3 regions of the Terrisporobacter muris genome follow, and region 1 is predicted to be linked to each of the others. Evidence: riboswitches for the same ligand, from Rfam matches in the RefSeq annotation. Region 1 holds a riboswitch; each other region holds the start of a gene.

Region 1 (5,597 bases):
CAGTAGAACCAGCAGAGGTTGATATTATTAAGCCATCTCCACTAAAGTTTTGCACACGTTTATTATTTATATCCAATTTTAGATGGATAGTTCTAGATTTATCTCCTTTAACCACAGCCTCGTTTATTCCAAAAATATTGCAACATCCATCGCTAGTTGTAACTTTAGCTTGAAGGAGAGGTAGTTCTTGAGTTATATAATCTCCTTCCAGATAAGATTGAATGAATATATCTATATCTTTTGGAGATATATCTGGAAAAAAACCTAAATGACCAGTATTAATTCCTACTAAGGGTACATTTGGGAGATTATAATCTCGAATAGTTTGTAAAAAACAACCATCTCCACCTATAGATATTATTAATTCTGCTTCAGGATTATATTCATAGTCAACATCAAATCCAACTTCAATTAATTTTTTATGCAAAAGTTTTCTAGTATCAAGAGACCTTTGCACTTTATTAGAGTTTATTGTTACAATTCTCCCCATTTTTCCACCTCGTTTATAAGTTGTATTATATCAAATATATGTAAATTTAGGAAATATCCTTTGTCAAAAAAACATATTATTATGTTAATATTTATACAAAAATGTATGAAAACCTCTATTTAATTGTAAGGATTTTATATTTTATCTTTCGTGTAGATAAAATATAAAATACAACTAATTGGTGAATATGTTTTTAACGTATATTACTCAAGTAATGGAAAGTCATTGTCCATATGAAGAATAATGTCCACATGGTGGTTTGAGAAAAGTAAATTTTACTTTGATAATTTAAAAAATGTTAATTTTATTCTCTAAGGAATTTTATATGATATACTTATTTTGGGAATAATTATAGGGAAATGTTGTAAATGGAGGTGTATAATTATGTCAATAGAAAAGGTAAGAGAATTTTTCAAACAGTATAACAAGGAAGATAATGTTATGGAGCATGAGGTATCTTCGGCAACAGTTGAATTGGCAGCAGAAGCAGTGGGTGTTATTCCTGCTAGAATAGCTAAGACTCTTTCTTTTAAAAATAAAGAAGGAGATAACGCCATATTAATAGTTACAGCTGGTGATGCTAAAATTGACAATAAGAAATTTAAATCAGAGTTTGGACATAAGGCTAAGATGTTAACACCAGAAGAAGTATTAGAATACATAGGTCATGGCATAGGCGGTGTATGCCCTTTTGCTATTAAAAATGATCAGGTAAAGGTATATCTAGATGTATCTATGAAGAGATTTGACACAATTTTCCCAGCAGCAGGAAGCAGTAACTCATCTATAGAGTTAACTTGCGATGAGTTAGAAAAATTTTCTAATGCAGACAAATGGGTAGATGTTTGTAAAGGATATGAAGAAACAGAAGAAGTAAAATAAATTTTATTAGATATTATAAAAATCACACAACTCACAGTGTGATTTTATTTTTTGAGCAAAGGGAATTTTTTGTTTTTACTTATATAAAACTATGAATTTATGGTAATATAAATAATATTAAGTAAAAGTAGGTGAGCATATGTTTAAGAAAGAAGATCAGAAATATAATATTATTTCATATATAAATGAAGAAGAAAATTTAACTTTGAAAGAAGTTTTATTAGATAAACTAAACTTTTCAGTAAGATCTTTATCAAAAATGAAAAGATATAAAACTGTAAAAGTAAATAATACATATATTAGACCAGCTGACAAAATAAATAAAGGTGACTTAATTGAGGTAAGAATTGAAGAAGATATGGCTGATTTTAAGCCACAAGACTTAAAACTATCTATTTTATACGATGACTTTGATATAATTATGGTGAATAAGCCAGCGTTTATGGTAGTTCATCCAACAAAGAGTCATTATGAGAATACTATTGCCAATGGTGTTACTCACTATATTATGGAGAAGGATGAAAAGGTAAAAGTAAGGTTTGTAAATAGACTTGATATGAATACATCAGGTTTAGTTATTGTGGCTAAAAATCCTTATGCTCAATTTGTTTTATCATCAGATATGAAAGATGATAAAGTGGAAAAAATGTATATAGCTGTAGTAAAAGGTATTGTTGAATCAGATTTTGGGACTATAAATGAGCCAATTTATAGACCTACTGATGATAGTATAAAAAGGATAGTTCATGAAGATGGACAACCTTCAGTGACACACTTTGAAGTAGTAGAAAGATTAAAAGATGCCACAGTTTTAAAATTAAAACTGGAAACAGGAAGAACTCATCAAATAAGAGTTCATTTAAATCATATAGGTCATGGAATTATAGGAGATGAGTTATATGGATATGTGGATGAAAATTTAATTAAAAGACAAGCTCTACATGCTTATAGTTTAAAGTTTAAACAACCAAGAACTAGGGAAGATTTAGAGTTTAATGCCCCTCTTCCAAAAGATATGGAAGAATTAATAGAAAAGTTAAAATAAATTACGGAGGTAGTTAGATATGGTTATACATAAGTATATTATTCACGTTCTTGATAGAAATAGTGAAGGCCCAATATTAAATGATTTTGAAGGAAAAAATAATGCAGAGGTAGACAAGTTTTTCCAAAAGATTATTAACAGAGCAGCAAAGGATGATGATTTAAGAAAAGCTGTATTTAAAGACTATAATGAAAATATAATAAGAAATTGCTGTGAACAAATAATATACGATGCTGATACTTTTGTTCAAAACTCAAAAGAAATAGCTTCATTCTTATTTGATATAATGAAAAAATATGAAGACATAGATTCATGTGATTTAGCTATGTGTTTATATAGTGTAAAAGATGAAAAATATGTAGGAATAGTAAAACTAGACTACAAGAAATTATACACTCATTCTATAGAATTATTAGATGAAAAATTCAACATACAAATAATAAGCAACGAAATAGGAATACCAGACACAGGAAGACAAAAACAATGTGCATTAGTTGGACTTAGTGGAATAAATGATGACTTCCATTTAAGATTATTAGACAAAGATTCAGAGAAAGAAGAAGATCCAGAGAAAAAATCAAGATTTATAAATGAATTCTTACATGCTGAAAAAGTTACTGATGATAAGTTTAATACAAAAACTTTCAAAACTACTGCAGATAATTGGATAACAAATGCTATGGGTAATAATATAAAAAAAGCAGAAGATGTTAGAAGTTTATTAAATTACACATTAAAAGAAAAAGAAGAAGTTGATATAGAAGAATTTGTGGAAAAATCAATAGATGATGACCATTTAAAAGAAAGTTTCAAAGAATTAATGACTGATAGAGGAATTGAAACTAGCTTCAATATAGACAAAAAATGGGTTGAGAAGAAGCTTAAAAGAAGAAGTATAAAAACAGACAATGGATTTGATATAAAAGGAAATCTTGTTGATTTTGAAGATCCTATGAAATATAGTGTCAGACAAAATGAAGATGGTACTGTTGATATAATAATAAAGAATGTAAGCTTTTATGAAGAAAAATAATTGAAATATTAAGATTTATTTTTAAAATCATAAAAAACAAGTTTAAATATGCTACAATATATTAAGAAACAATTTAATATAAATTTAGGTTCTTAAAGATTAATAGGGAAAGAGGTGTAATTCCTCTACAGCCCCCGTTACTGTAATGTGGACGAAACTCAGTATACCACTGTATTATAAGCAGAGTAAATTCTTAACAATATAGTTGTCTAAAGCTATAGCGAAGACAATTTGTTAACGCATGAACAAAGCGAATTTTATGGGAAGGTGAGGAGTAGGTTGATACTAAGTCAGGAAACCTGCCTGAATTATGAAGCAAATTTCTTCGGGGTGAAGGAAATATATTAAAAGACATATTATGTCAAAACATAGATATATGAGCCTAGCCTTGTGCTAGGCTTTTTTTATTACAATTTTAACAAGGGGGAAGACTTATGAAGAAAAAATTATTATCATTATTATTATGTGTAGTTATGCTTTTTACAGTAGCATGTAGTAGTAATAAAGAACAAACTGTAACAGATAGAGAAGGTAACAAAGTTGAGATACCATCTAATATTGAAAAAATAGTATCTACAGCACCTTCTAATACAGAAATATTAGCTGGTTTAGGTGTGGGAGATAAAATCGTATGCATGGATACATACTCAGAGGGGATTGAAGGTGTAAATAAAGATGTAAAGAAAATGGATTTTACTTCACCAGATGCAGAGGCAATAATTGAGCTGGAGCCAGATATTGTTATAGCTTCAGGTTATAATAAATCAGGTTCATCTGATGATCCATTTAAATCTATTAGCGATGCAGGGATACCTGTAGTTTACATACCAAGCAGTGAAAGTATAGATGGAATATACAAAGATATAGAATTTATAGCATCTATAGTTAAGGAAGATTCAAAAGGCGAAGAAATAGTTTCTAATATGAAAAGTGAAATAGAAAAAATATCTAAAGTTGGAGAAACAATAAAAGATAAAAAGAAAGTATATATAGAAATAGGGCCAGCACCTAATTTATATAGTATTGGTAATTCTACATTCTTAAATGAAATGGTTGAAATCATAGGAGCAGAAAATATATTTAAGAATCAAAAATCATGGATATCACCAACTGAAGAATCTGTAATAGATGCAAATCCAGATGTAATATTAACTACAGTTAACTATGTAGAAAATCCAGTAAAAGAAATAAAATCTCGTGAAGGTTGGGAAAACATTAAAGCAGTGAAAAATAATGAAGTTTATTATATAGATGCAGATTCATCATCTAGACCAACTCAAAATATAATAAAAGCTTTAAAGGAGATGGCTAAAGCTACATATCCAGATGAGTATGAGAAATAGGGAAAAAATAATTTTAAGCATAATTGTATTACTTACAATTATTTTGTTAGGAACATCCATAGGAAGTTCAGATATAGGTTTATTTGATACATTATCTATAATAGGTAATAAAACCTTAAATTTACCTTTATCAGAAAATGTTACATCAAAACATATTGCAATAATATGGAAGCTTAGGTTGCCAAGGGTATTATTAGCATTTTTAGTTGGAGGTTGTTTAGCAACTAGTGGATCTGTAGTTCAATCTATACTTAAAAATGAATTGGCATCACCCTATACCTTAGGAGTATCTTCAGGTGCTTCTTTGGGAGCTGGGTTTATAATAGTAACAGGAATATCACTACCATTAATAGGTGGATTTACTTTGCCTTTAATAGGATTTATTTTTGGCTTAGTTACTGTTTTTTCTGTAATTGCATTTTCAACAAAAATTGATAAGACCATGTCAAATAATACTGTAGTTCTTGTAGGTATGGTTTTATCACTATTTGTAAATGCACTACTAACTACTTTAACAGCCTTTTTTAGTAATGATTTAAAGAGTATAACTCTTTGGCAAATGGGAAGCTTTGCCATGAGAGGATGGACTTATGTAGGATTGATATTGCCATTTTTTGTAGTTGGAATGTTAGGAGTAGTTAAATATACTAAAGAAATGGATATTCTTACATTTGGAGAAGAACAGGCTAAGGCTGTAGGTGTAGATACCTATAATGTAAAAAGAAAATTATTTGTTTACTGTGCTATTTTAACAGGTGGATCAGTGGCACTTAGTGGAACTATTGGGTTTGTGGACTTAATAGC
Region 2 (5,597 bases), on a different contig from region 1:
GTTCCAGCCCTGCTTCTTCGATTTTTTCTTCATCTACAAATACTTCTTCAACATTACCTTCACTAATTATTTTGCCTTGATTTAATATATATACATAATCGCATATATCATAAATCAAATTCATATCATGACTAGTAATTACTATTTTCTTTCCTTTTTTATGCATCGATTTAATTATGTCTATAATAGCCTTTGTACTTTCAGGGTCTAATCCTGCTGTTGGTTCATCTAGTAAAACAAGGTTATTTTCCATAGCTATTACTGATGCGATTGCTACTCTTTTTTTCTGACCAAAGCTTAAGCTATGTACTGGCCTGTCAATAAAATCTTTTCCATTAACTGATTCTAATGCTTTATTTATTCTTATTCTTATAGTTTTTTCATCCATACCAATATTCCTAAGGGCAAATGCTAAATCATCGTACACCATTGAATAAAATATCTGTTTTTCTGGGTCTTGAAATACTATACCAACCTCTTTTCTTAAATTATATAAACTTTTTTTGTCATATTTCAGCTGGTTATTTTTATAAAGTATTTCTCCTTGTGTAGCTTTTAAAATCCCCATTAAGTTATTAAATAATGTAGACTTTCCTGAACCATTCGATCCAATGATTCCAATAATATCTCCTCTATCAAAATCCATAGTTATATTATCTAAGGCTTTTCTATTTTTGTCATATTTATATGTTAAATTATTTATTTTAAACATTATTAATCTTCCTCTACAATATAAAGAATTCGATTCGCTTAAGCCACTGCGTAGGCGCTCCACTTCATGTCACCAACATCTAAGTCTTCGCTACCGCTTCAGACTTATCCCGTTGCTCAAATTTTTTTATTATTTTACTATTTTATTGTTCTACTATGTAAAATGTTCCATCGTATAATTTCATGTCTAGAGCTATACTCATTTCATCATATCTTATCATCATTCTTTTAAATAACATATTTACTAATAATCCAAAAGAATTGTATCCATTCTTTAAATTTATATATCCAAACCTAAGTTCTTGAGATTTTCTTATATCTGCAACTTCCTCCATAAATATAAATATAAACCTATACATTAGCATGGAAATTTCTAAAACTATGTCTGGTAAATGTAGTTTTTTGAATACAAATATTAATTGATTAAAAGGTGTTGTAAGCATTATAAAATAAATGCAAGTCAAACATGATAATGCTCTAAAGAATAAATGTGTTGATGATATTATAGATTCATTTGAAACACCTATATATAAACTTCCTATTTTTATACTGTATAATAAGACTTCTTTATCTTTAGAAAAAGTCAGAAGTATCATAATTATACTGATAATTAAAAATACTAGGGGAATTTTAATAAAATGAATATAATCTTTTAATTCAATCTTTGCAATCCCAACTATAACCAAACTCATTATTGCTATAATAATTAAGGATATATAATTATAAGGATTAATTAAAGATAAAATTAGTAACAACATACCTATGGCAAATTTCATATTTGGATTTACTTTAGATAACTTATTTTTATAAGCATAATCATCTATTATCATTTAATAATTCATCTCTCATCTTTTTCTTAGTTCTAGTAGTTCCAATATAATATCCTATTATTCCTGCTCCAAATGCAGCTTGAGATGCAAATAATAAACTTTCAATCTCTCCACTTGCAGGCTCTATTATACTGCTAAACCATGGTTCATACTCTGGATTTATTTCAGTTATTACACCTTCAGCCTCTCCATCTGCTCCACCAAACTCTGCTCCTTTTTGAGTTATTAATGGGACAATAATTATAGCTAAAACTAAAAGAAGTAAAGTGATTGTTAATTTAATACTACTTGATTTTTTTCTTGTTGAACTTTGCATTATGCTAACACCTCTCTTTCTTCATTTTCAGTTATAAAGTTATAAACTATAACTGTAAGTAATCCTTCTGCTATTGCTATAGGTACTTGAGTAATAAAGAACACTCCTAAGAATTTTACTGCTGATACCATAAATCCACCTGCTGGATCTGGGAAAGCAAAACCTAGTTGGAAAGATGTTACAGTATATGTTAACAAATCTCCTAAAGCTGCTGCTAAAAATACTGCCATTTTTTTATCTATTTTATCTTTACATAATTTCCATATTCCAAAAGAAACTAATGGTCCTACAATTGCCATGGAAAAAGCATTTGCTCCTAAAGTTGTAATTCCACCATGCGCCAATAATAAGGCTTGGAATAATAATACTATTGTCCCTAAAACTACAGTTGCACTAGGTCCGAATAATATTGCTGCAAGGCCTACACCCGTTGGATGCGAACAACTACCTGTAACTGATGGAATTTTTAATGCTGATAATACAAAAACGAAAGCTCCACAAAGAGCTAATAATAATTTCTTTTTAGGTTGCTCTTTTACTATTTTAGTAATATTTTTAAGTCCTACTATAAAGAAAGGTATAAATATTACCCACCAAATTATTGCCCAGTTTACTGGTAAAAAGCCTTCCATAATGTGCATTGCATTTGAGATTACTGGTGTAGTCATTAACATAAATGCTGCTATTAATGACCATTTTACATTACTTTTTTTCATACTACATACATCTCCCTTTTAATTATTTTTAGGGTGTATATCTTATTATTTTAATTCATTTAACTAAGATTTCTTGTTGTAACTAAATATTTTGCTTACTTAATTAGTTGATAATTAAAAAAAGCCTAACCGAAAGGCTAGGCTCGTATCTCTTAATTTCCAACATAAAATGTTTTCTAATAAGATACTTCCTTCACCCCGAAGAAATTTCTTTTTATACTCTAGGCAGGTCTCCTGACTTAGCTTCATCCTACTCCTCACCTTCCCATAAAAAATTCACTACGTTCATATTACCAACGATATGACTTTGCTAATGCTTTAAACGACTACGTCGGCGCCATGCAATTTTAGTCAAATCCGTTGCTCAAATTCCATTCGTAACTTTTTTACAGTGGTTTGTTGAGTTTCGTCCACATTACAGTAACGGGGGCTGTAGAGGGTTCTCACCTCTTTCCCTATTAATCTTTAAAGAACCTAAAATATTTTTTATTATTCTTTCACTTTAATTCTATACCAATTTTTGTAAATATTCTATAAAAAGTTTGATTTTTATAAAAATGTATTAACAGATTTTCTTTAAGATTATTTTAAGGTTAAATTATTATACTCATGGTGTAAAACAATTGATAAAAGAGGTGAAAAATATGGCAATAAAGTCCTTTAAACGTTATGAGAAAAAGTTTTTAATAACAGAAAATCAATATAATGAATTAATTCCAAAACTTCTGGATTATATGAATCCTGATAAATTTTGTCAAAACAATAGAACTTACAGTATCTATAATATCTATTATGATACTGAAAATAGCGATGTAATAAGACATTCCATATCAAAACCATATTATAAAGAAAAACTCAGACTAAGAAGCTATACGATACCAACTAATGCTAATGATAGAGTATTCTTAGAATTAAAGAAAAAAATCAAGGGTATTGTTAGCAAGCGAAGACTTTCTCTGTCCTTAGGTGAAGCTTATGAATTTCTTTATAACAATAAAAAACCTGTGGTTAAAGATTATATGGATAAACAAGTACTTCATGAAATAGAATACTATATTAGTAAAACAAAAGTATATCCTACTGTATTTATATCTTATGAAAGAAATGCTTTTTTCTGTAAGGATAATCCTGATTTTAGAGTAACATTTGATTCAAGAGTTTTGACTAGAAGAAATCATCTACTTTTAGAAGAAGGAAGTTTTGGTGAAGATGTCGTTGGAGATGGAAAATATCTTATGGAAGTAAAGATATTAGGTGCCATACCTTTATGGTTTACAAAAGTTTTATCTGAACTTGAAATTTATCCAACTCATTTTTCAAAGTATGGAAATGAATTTATGAAATATTGTTTAAATAATAAAGAAAATAATGAAATAAAAATAGGAGCTGAAATATGTTAGAAACAATAATATCCTCAACAACAGGAGAATCATTTACTCTTATTAATTCTCTACTAGTAATAGGTACATCTATTATACTAGGAATTTTAATAAGTGTAGTTTATATGAAAACACATGAAAAAGATAATTTTAATTCTGGATTTAGTACAACCTTAATTATGTTGCCTGTAATAATATCTATAATTATCCTATTAGTTGGCAACAATGTAGCTAGAGCCTTCTCTTTAGCTGGAGCATTTTCCATAATTCGTTTTAGGAGTGCCCCAGGAGATCCAAAGGATATTGCATATATATTCTTTACTTTAGCAATTGGGCTTACTTGTGGTATGGGATATATTACTTATGCTGTTTTATTTACTTTAATTTTATCTGCTGTAATGATTGGATTACATATGACCAAATTTGCAGAGCCTAAAAATAAAACAATGCAACTTAAAATTACTATTCCAGAAAACCTAAATTATGAAGGTGTATTCGAAGAAGTATTAGATAACTACACTAATTCTTATAGTATACAAAGAGTTAGAACTAGGGACTTTGGTTCTTTATTTGAGCTGACTTATACAATAAGTTTAAAAGCCAATTCAAATCAAAAATCTTTTATGGACGAGTTAAGATGTAGAAATGGTAACTTAAACATTACTCTTACTCTTGCTAATACTAACTATGGTGATAATTAATTTACTTCCCCTTAAGTCTTTTTAAGGGGCTTTATTGTATAATAAAATAATAAAAAAATTCGCTTAGCTCATGTCGCCAAAATTGAGAAGCATATTGTCAATGATATATCCTCATTACTACTTAGGATAATTCCATTGCTCAAATTTACTTCATGAAGTTGAAGCAGTTTGGAGGATAACATATTGAAACTTTTATTAGTAGAAGATGAAAAGCAACTTTCTGAAGCTTTAAGCCAAATATTAATTAATAATAAATATAGCGTAGATGCAGTTTATGATGGAGATAATGGACTAGAATATGCTCTAACAGATATTTATGATGTCATTATTTTAGATATAATGCTTCCTAAATTAAACGGTCTAGAAATTTTACAAAAACTGCGAAAAGAAAGTATATCTACCCCTATACTCTTATTAACCGCGAAAGATTCTGTTGATGATAAAGTAACGGGTCTTGATTTAGGTGCTGATGATTACTTACCAAAACCCTTTGAGCCAAAAGAATTACTAGCAAGACTTAGGGCAATATCGCGAAGAAAAGGTGAAGTTATAAATGATAGCTTGTTAACTTATGGCGATATCAATTTAAATCTATCTAATTATGATTTAAGCTGTAGAGATTCTGCAGTAACTCTTACTCAAAAAGAGTTTGAAATATTAAACTATTTTATGCAAAGACCTAAAAATATTGTAAGCAAAGACGATTTAATAACTAAACTTTGGGGATTTGATTCTGATGTTGAATATAACAATATAGAAGTTTATATCTCTTTTCTGAGAAAAAAGCTTACTTTTATTAACTCTTCTGTAAAAATCACTACTATAAGAAGAGCCGGATATAAACTGGAGAAATAATAATGTTTAAAAAGCTAAAAACCAGATTTATTTTAATCAATATGACTTTGCTCACTATAGTTTTTATAAGTATTTTTAGTTTTCTTTAT
Region 3 (5,597 bases), on a different contig from region 1:
ATTGAGCTAGTTCTTAACTCTATAGTAGAAGATAAGGTAATAAATGAGAGACCAGGTGTAGCAGAAATAAGAAGCAAAGCTTACAAAGATGTACTTGTGAATTATAGTAAAATTCATAAGGAAGATATATTACAGACATTAAGGTATACTTTTATTCTTCAAGCTATGGACAGGCATCCTGTAGTGGATGGTTTAACTAGAAGAATAATTAGAGATATAAAGGCTATTGATTGTAATGATGATTTAATGACTATATTAAAAAGGCTGGATGAAATTTATTTAACTTATTTTGAAGTTATAATGAACTCTCAAATGGAAAATTCTCAAGTAATTGAGAAAGATATAGAAAATGTAAATGTAGATTTTGATACTTTTTCAGATTTTATGTATGAAGAGTTATATATGGATGAAGAAACAGAAACTATAGAAAGTGAAATTAATAATATAAGTAATTCTATGTTAGTTGAAAATTTAGGTGAAATGGGCTATGGAGATTTAGAAAAATCACCAAATAGGATAATTTATGTGGATGAAGTTATGGCTCAAAAAATTTACGACAAGGTAGGATATTACTATGGAAAAACTTTTTTGAGTGAAAGTGAAGTGAAAAAATTTGAAACTAAACACTGTAGAGGTATTCATGAGGGATGTAGAATTCACTTCACAGATGGAGTATTGCGTAGTGAATGTAACAATGCTTTTCAACTAAAATATGTTACTAGGCAAAAAGAAAATAATTTATATAAATATAGAGATAATATTAAATTACATAAAAGAAGCATTAATAAACTAAAGGAAAGTATATCAAGAATATTAGTAGAAGAAAGTGCTATTGATAGAATTTATTCTGATGGAGGAACTATTTGTGCCAATAGGGCATGGAGAATAGGAAGAAGTAATAATACCAAAGTATTTTATAAAGATATACGAAATGAAAAAGGAAAATATGTAATAGATATATTGCTAGATGCCAGCGGCTCACAAAGTAGAAATCAATTTAATGTGGCTATACAAGCATATATAATTGCTATGGCATTAACTTCTGTAGGTATTCCAAATAGGGTTATGGGATATCTAAGTTTTTTAGATTACACCATATTGAAACGATATAGAAATTATAACGATGATATTAATTCTTGTGAAAATATATTCGAATATTTTTCAGCAGGAAATAATAGAGATGGACTAGCAATAAAGGCAACTTGTGATGATTTAATAGAAAGAGAAGAAGAAAATAAAATTCTTATAGTTCTTAGTGATGGAAAGCCTAATGATGTGAAAATTGGGAAAGATAGATCTAGAAGTTTAAGAGGAGAAGCATCATATAAAGGTATTATTGGAGTGAAAGACACAGCTTTAGAAGTTAGAAAAGCAAGAAAGCAAGGTATACTTGTACTGGGAGTTTTTACTGGCAAAGAAAGCGATTTAGATGCAGAAAAAATGATTTATGGCAAAGACTTTATTTATACTAAGGATATAGAAAGATTTGCAGATATTGTTGCTATGTATTTGAAGAAAATAATAAAAAATTAAAATATTTTAGGAAAACATATATCGAAATATTTGGTAAAAAATAACAAATTATTTTATTTATGTGCTATAATTATATTAGTTCAAAATTAAATTAATTAAAATATTTTAGGTTCTTGTTTAAGATTAATAGGGAAAAAGGTGAGATACCTTTGCAGCCCCCGCTACTGTAATGTGGACGAAACTTTTAACCACTGTGGAAAACATGGGAAGGAAAAGAAGTAGGATGAAGCAGAGCCAGGAGACCTGCCTATAATATAAAGCCATTTCTTCGGGGAAGGAGAAATATCTTAATAAAAATTTTTATTTGAAGATATTGTGCCTAACTTGAAGTTAGGCACTTTTTACATATAATGAAATTATATTATCATAGCGCTCACATAGTGGCTTAAAGTGGTAACGAAGCTATTTCATTTATATGATCGAAGTGAATTTTAAATTGCCCTCAACCTATTTTATTTCAAAATAGTTTGAAAATAGAATAACCCTTAACCTATGCCTTAGGATTCTCCAAAGTCCTAAGGCCTTTTTTTGAGGAATAGTATTTTATAATTTATTCATGGGAATTATTATAGTATTATGAAATTTGAAGAAAAATCAGAATTAGATTAAAATATATTTATATGAGCATTATAGGAGGATATATATGATTTCAGATATAATAGAAAAATTAAATCCCGCTCAGAGAGAAGCAGTAGAGAATACAGAAGGCGCTGTATTAATACTTGCTGGAGCTGGGTCAGGAAAGACTAGAGTTTTAACTACTAGAATAGGATATCTTATGGAAGATAAGGATGTTAAAGCCGAAAATATATTAGCAATAACATTTACTAATAAGGCTGCCAATGAGATGAGGGAAAGGGTAGAAGAAACTTTGGAAGGAACCGATACTAAAGAAATGTGGATTACAACATTCCACTCTTGCTGTGTTCGTATCCTTAGAAAAAGTATAAATAAAATAGGTTATAACAGAAGTTTCGTTATATATGATAGTCCAGACCAAGTAACTTTAATTAAAGACTGTATGAGAGAGTTGGACATTAGTGATAAAGCCTTTGACCCTAAATATGTATTAAGTTGCATATCTAATGCAAAGGATAAACTATATTCTCCTAAAAAGTATTTAAAATTAAATGAAGGAGATATATCTAAAACAAAAGTAGGGGAAATATATGCCCTATATCAAGATCGTTTAAAAAGAAATAGTGCACTAGACTTTGATGATTTAATAATGAAAACAGTTGAGTTATTTAAAGAATGTCCAGATGTATTAGACTTTTATAGAAATAAATTTAGATACATAATGGTCGATGAATATCAAGATACAAGTAAAGCTCAATATGAGTTAATAAAATTATTAGCTAAGCAACATCAAAATATTTGTGTTGTTGGAGATGATGATCAAAGTATTTATGGTTGGAGAGGCGCTGACATAAGAAACATTCTTGAATTCGAAAGAGATTATGATAATGTTAAAATAGTAAAACTTGAGCAAAACTACAGGTCAACACAAGTAATATTGGATGCAGCTAACCATGTTATTGCTAATAATACAGAAAGAAAAAGAAAAAGACTTTGGAGTGATAAAAAGGAAGGGCAGCTAATAAAAATTCAATTGGCAGAAAATGAAATTGAAGAAGGTGATTTCATAATAAATACTATTTCATATATGAAAAGATATGAAGATAGAGATTACAAAGATTTTGCAGTTTTATATAGAGCCAATGCCCAAGCTCGTTCTGTGGAAGATGCTTTAAATAGAGCGGGGATACCATACAATATTTATGGTGGTATAAAATTCTATGAAAGGAAAGAAATAAAGGATATTATAGCTTATCTTAGAGTAATACAAAATCCTCAGGATGATGTATCTTTAAAAAGAATAATTAATGTTCCTAGACGTGGTATAGGACTTAGAACTATAGAAAAAATAGAAGACAGAGCTAGTTTAAAAGAAGAAAGTATTTATTCCGTACTTATTGATATAGAAGATAACTCAGATATATCGAGAAAAGCTAGAGCAAGTATAAGTGAATTTGTAGATTTAATGTCCACACTAAGAAGTTTTACAGGAATATATACTGTTAGCCAAGTAATTGAAAAAGTATTAGATATAACAGGATATAAGGATGAATTGTTAAAAGAAAAGAACAATGAAGGGGAAGATAGATTAGAAAACTTACAAGAACTTATATCAGTTGCTCTAGAGTTTGAGAGTTCAAGTGATGATAAGAGTTTAGAATCATTCCTAACAAATGTTGCACTTAATGCAGAACCAGATAATGAAGAAGAAGAAGAAGATAGAGTTTCATTAATGACTATACATTCATCAAAAGGTCTTGAATTCCCGGTTGTATTTTTAGCAGGAATGGAGGAAAAAATATTCCCAATTTCTAGGGCTATTCAATCTATGAAAGATAGCGATATAGAAGAAGAAAGAAGGCTTTGTTACGTTGGAATAACTAGGGCAAAGGAAGAATTATTCTTAACATTGACAAGAAAGAGAACTCTATATGGTAGAACTAATCCTTCAATCGCATCTAGATTTATAGAAGAGTTGCCAGATGAGTGTATAGAAAGATTAAATAAAGAACAAAAAGAATTATCTTTTTCAAAAGCTAATTATAATATACTTGATAAATATACTCAAAAATACAAGATGAATAATATGAACAAGGTTGAAGCAGCTAAAAAAGCAAATGCAACTATAAAAAATACATCAAATGAAAGCAACATAGACGACTTGAAACTTGGTGCTAAGGTACATCATCCTAAGTTTGGGCTAGGGACAGTAGTTGCCTTAAAAGGTCCAGATGTTACTATAGCATTCGATAATCAGGGTATAAAAACTATAAATAAAGAATATACAACTTTAGACTTAGTTTAATAGGAGGAGCTATGAAAAAACAATTTGCCGAGAATTTAATAGATTATATTTATAATAGTCCAACTGCATTTAATGCAGTAAAAACTAGTAAAGATTTACTAATGAAAAATGGATTTAAAGAATTAAAAATGAATGAGAAATGGCAACTGAAAGTTGGAGGAAAGTATTTTATAACAAAGAATGCATCTTCTTTAACAGCCTTTGTAGTAAATTCTGACAATATGCAAGAAGGCTTTAGAATAATAGGGTCTCATAGTGATTCACCTACATTTAGGATTAAACCTGATGCAGAAATGACTGTGGAAAATACTTATTTAAAATTAAATACTGAAGGCTACGGTGGATCAATACTAAGTACTTGGTTTGATAGACCATTATCAATTGCAGGTAGAGTAGTATTAAAATCTGAAGATATATTGTGTCCAAGAGAAGAAATAATTAATATAAATAGACCAATTTGTATAATACCAAACTTAGCTATTCACATGAATAGAACAGTAAACGATGGTTATAAGTTTAACAAACAAAAAGATACACTACCTCTAGTAGGATTACTAAATGAAACATTAGAAAAAGATGAGTTTCTATTAAAGGAAATAAGTAAAGCATTAAATATAAATAAAGAAGATATTCTTGATTTTGATTTATATTTATATGAATATGAAAAAGGAAGCATAATTGGTCCAAATGAAGAGTTTATATCTTCTTCTAGGTTAGATAACTTGTCTATGGCACATGCTAGTTTATATGCTTTAATAGATTCAAAAGGTAAAAAAGGTATAAATGTAGTTGCTATATTTGATAATGAAGAGGTAGGAAGTTCTACAAAACAAGGAGCTGATTCCAATATGTTACTAAACCTATTGGAACGAATTTGTATAAGTTTGAAAAAAGACAGAGAAGACTTCATTTCAGCTATTTATTCATCTTTTATGATATCGGCAGATTTGGCTCATGCTCTTCATCCTAATATTGTTGAAAAACATGATCCTACAAATAGACCAGTAATGGGTGGTGGGCCTGTAATAAAAATTAGCGCAAATCAATCATATACAAGTGATGCTTTTTCGGCAGGAATATACAAAAGTATATGTGAAAAATGTGGAGTAAAATATCAACAATTCGTAAATAGATCTGATGAGAGAGGTGGATCAACAATTGGGCCTATTTCATCAACACA

Evidence for each region. Region 1 has a riboswitch for cobalamin ahead of NSA58_RS07000 (ABC transporter substrate-binding protein). Riboswitches for the same ligand answer to the same signal wherever they lie in the genome.
Region 2: another riboswitch for cobalamin. It lies ahead of NSA58_RS12390 (energy-coupling factor ABC transporter permease); the one in region 1 lies ahead of NSA58_RS07000 (ABC transporter substrate-binding protein).
Region 3: another riboswitch for cobalamin. It lies ahead of pcrA (DNA helicase PcrA); the one in region 1 lies ahead of NSA58_RS07000 (ABC transporter substrate-binding protein).

What each region holds. Positions count from the first base shown of each region.
Region 1 covers NZ_JANKBY010000061.1:5,574-11,170, reverse strand. Annotated here, with positions in the region: gene NSA58_RS07020 (NAD(+)/NADH kinase) at 1-490, opposite strand, end outside; gene NSA58_RS07015 (YbaK/EbsC family protein) at 875-1,372, shown strand; gene NSA58_RS07010 (RluA family pseudouridine synthase) at 1,512-2,417, shown strand; gene NSA58_RS07005 (nucleoid-associated protein) at 2,437-3,450, shown strand; cobalamin riboswitch at 3,520-3,771, shown strand; gene NSA58_RS07000 (ABC transporter substrate-binding protein) at 3,885-4,793, shown strand; gene NSA58_RS06995 (FecCD family ABC transporter permease) at 4,783-5,597, shown strand, end outside.
Region 2 covers NZ_JANKBY010000163.1:1,842-7,438, reverse strand. Annotated here, with positions in the region: gene NSA58_RS12405 (energy-coupling factor ABC transporter ATP-binding protein) at 1-712, opposite strand, end outside; gene cbiQ (cobalt ECF transporter T component CbiQ) at 855-1,541, opposite strand; gene NSA58_RS12395 (energy-coupling factor ABC transporter substrate-binding protein) at 1,528-1,857, opposite strand; gene NSA58_RS12390 (energy-coupling factor ABC transporter permease) at 1,857-2,573, opposite strand; cobalamin riboswitch at 2,781-3,066, opposite strand; gene NSA58_RS12385 (polyphosphate polymerase domain-containing protein) at 3,218-3,973, shown strand; gene NSA58_RS12380 (DUF4956 domain-containing protein) at 3,967-4,653, shown strand; gene NSA58_RS12375 (response regulator transcription factor) at 4,837-5,508, shown strand; gene NSA58_RS12370 (sensor histidine kinase) at 5,511-5,597, shown strand, end outside.
Region 3 covers NZ_JANKBY010000053.1:8,338-13,934, forward strand. Annotated here, with positions in the region: gene NSA58_RS06290 (VWA domain-containing protein) at 1-1,533, shown strand, start outside; cobalamin riboswitch at 1,624-1,798, shown strand; gene pcrA (DNA helicase PcrA) at 2,177-4,417, shown strand; gene NSA58_RS06300 (M18 family aminopeptidase) at 4,429-5,597, shown strand, end outside.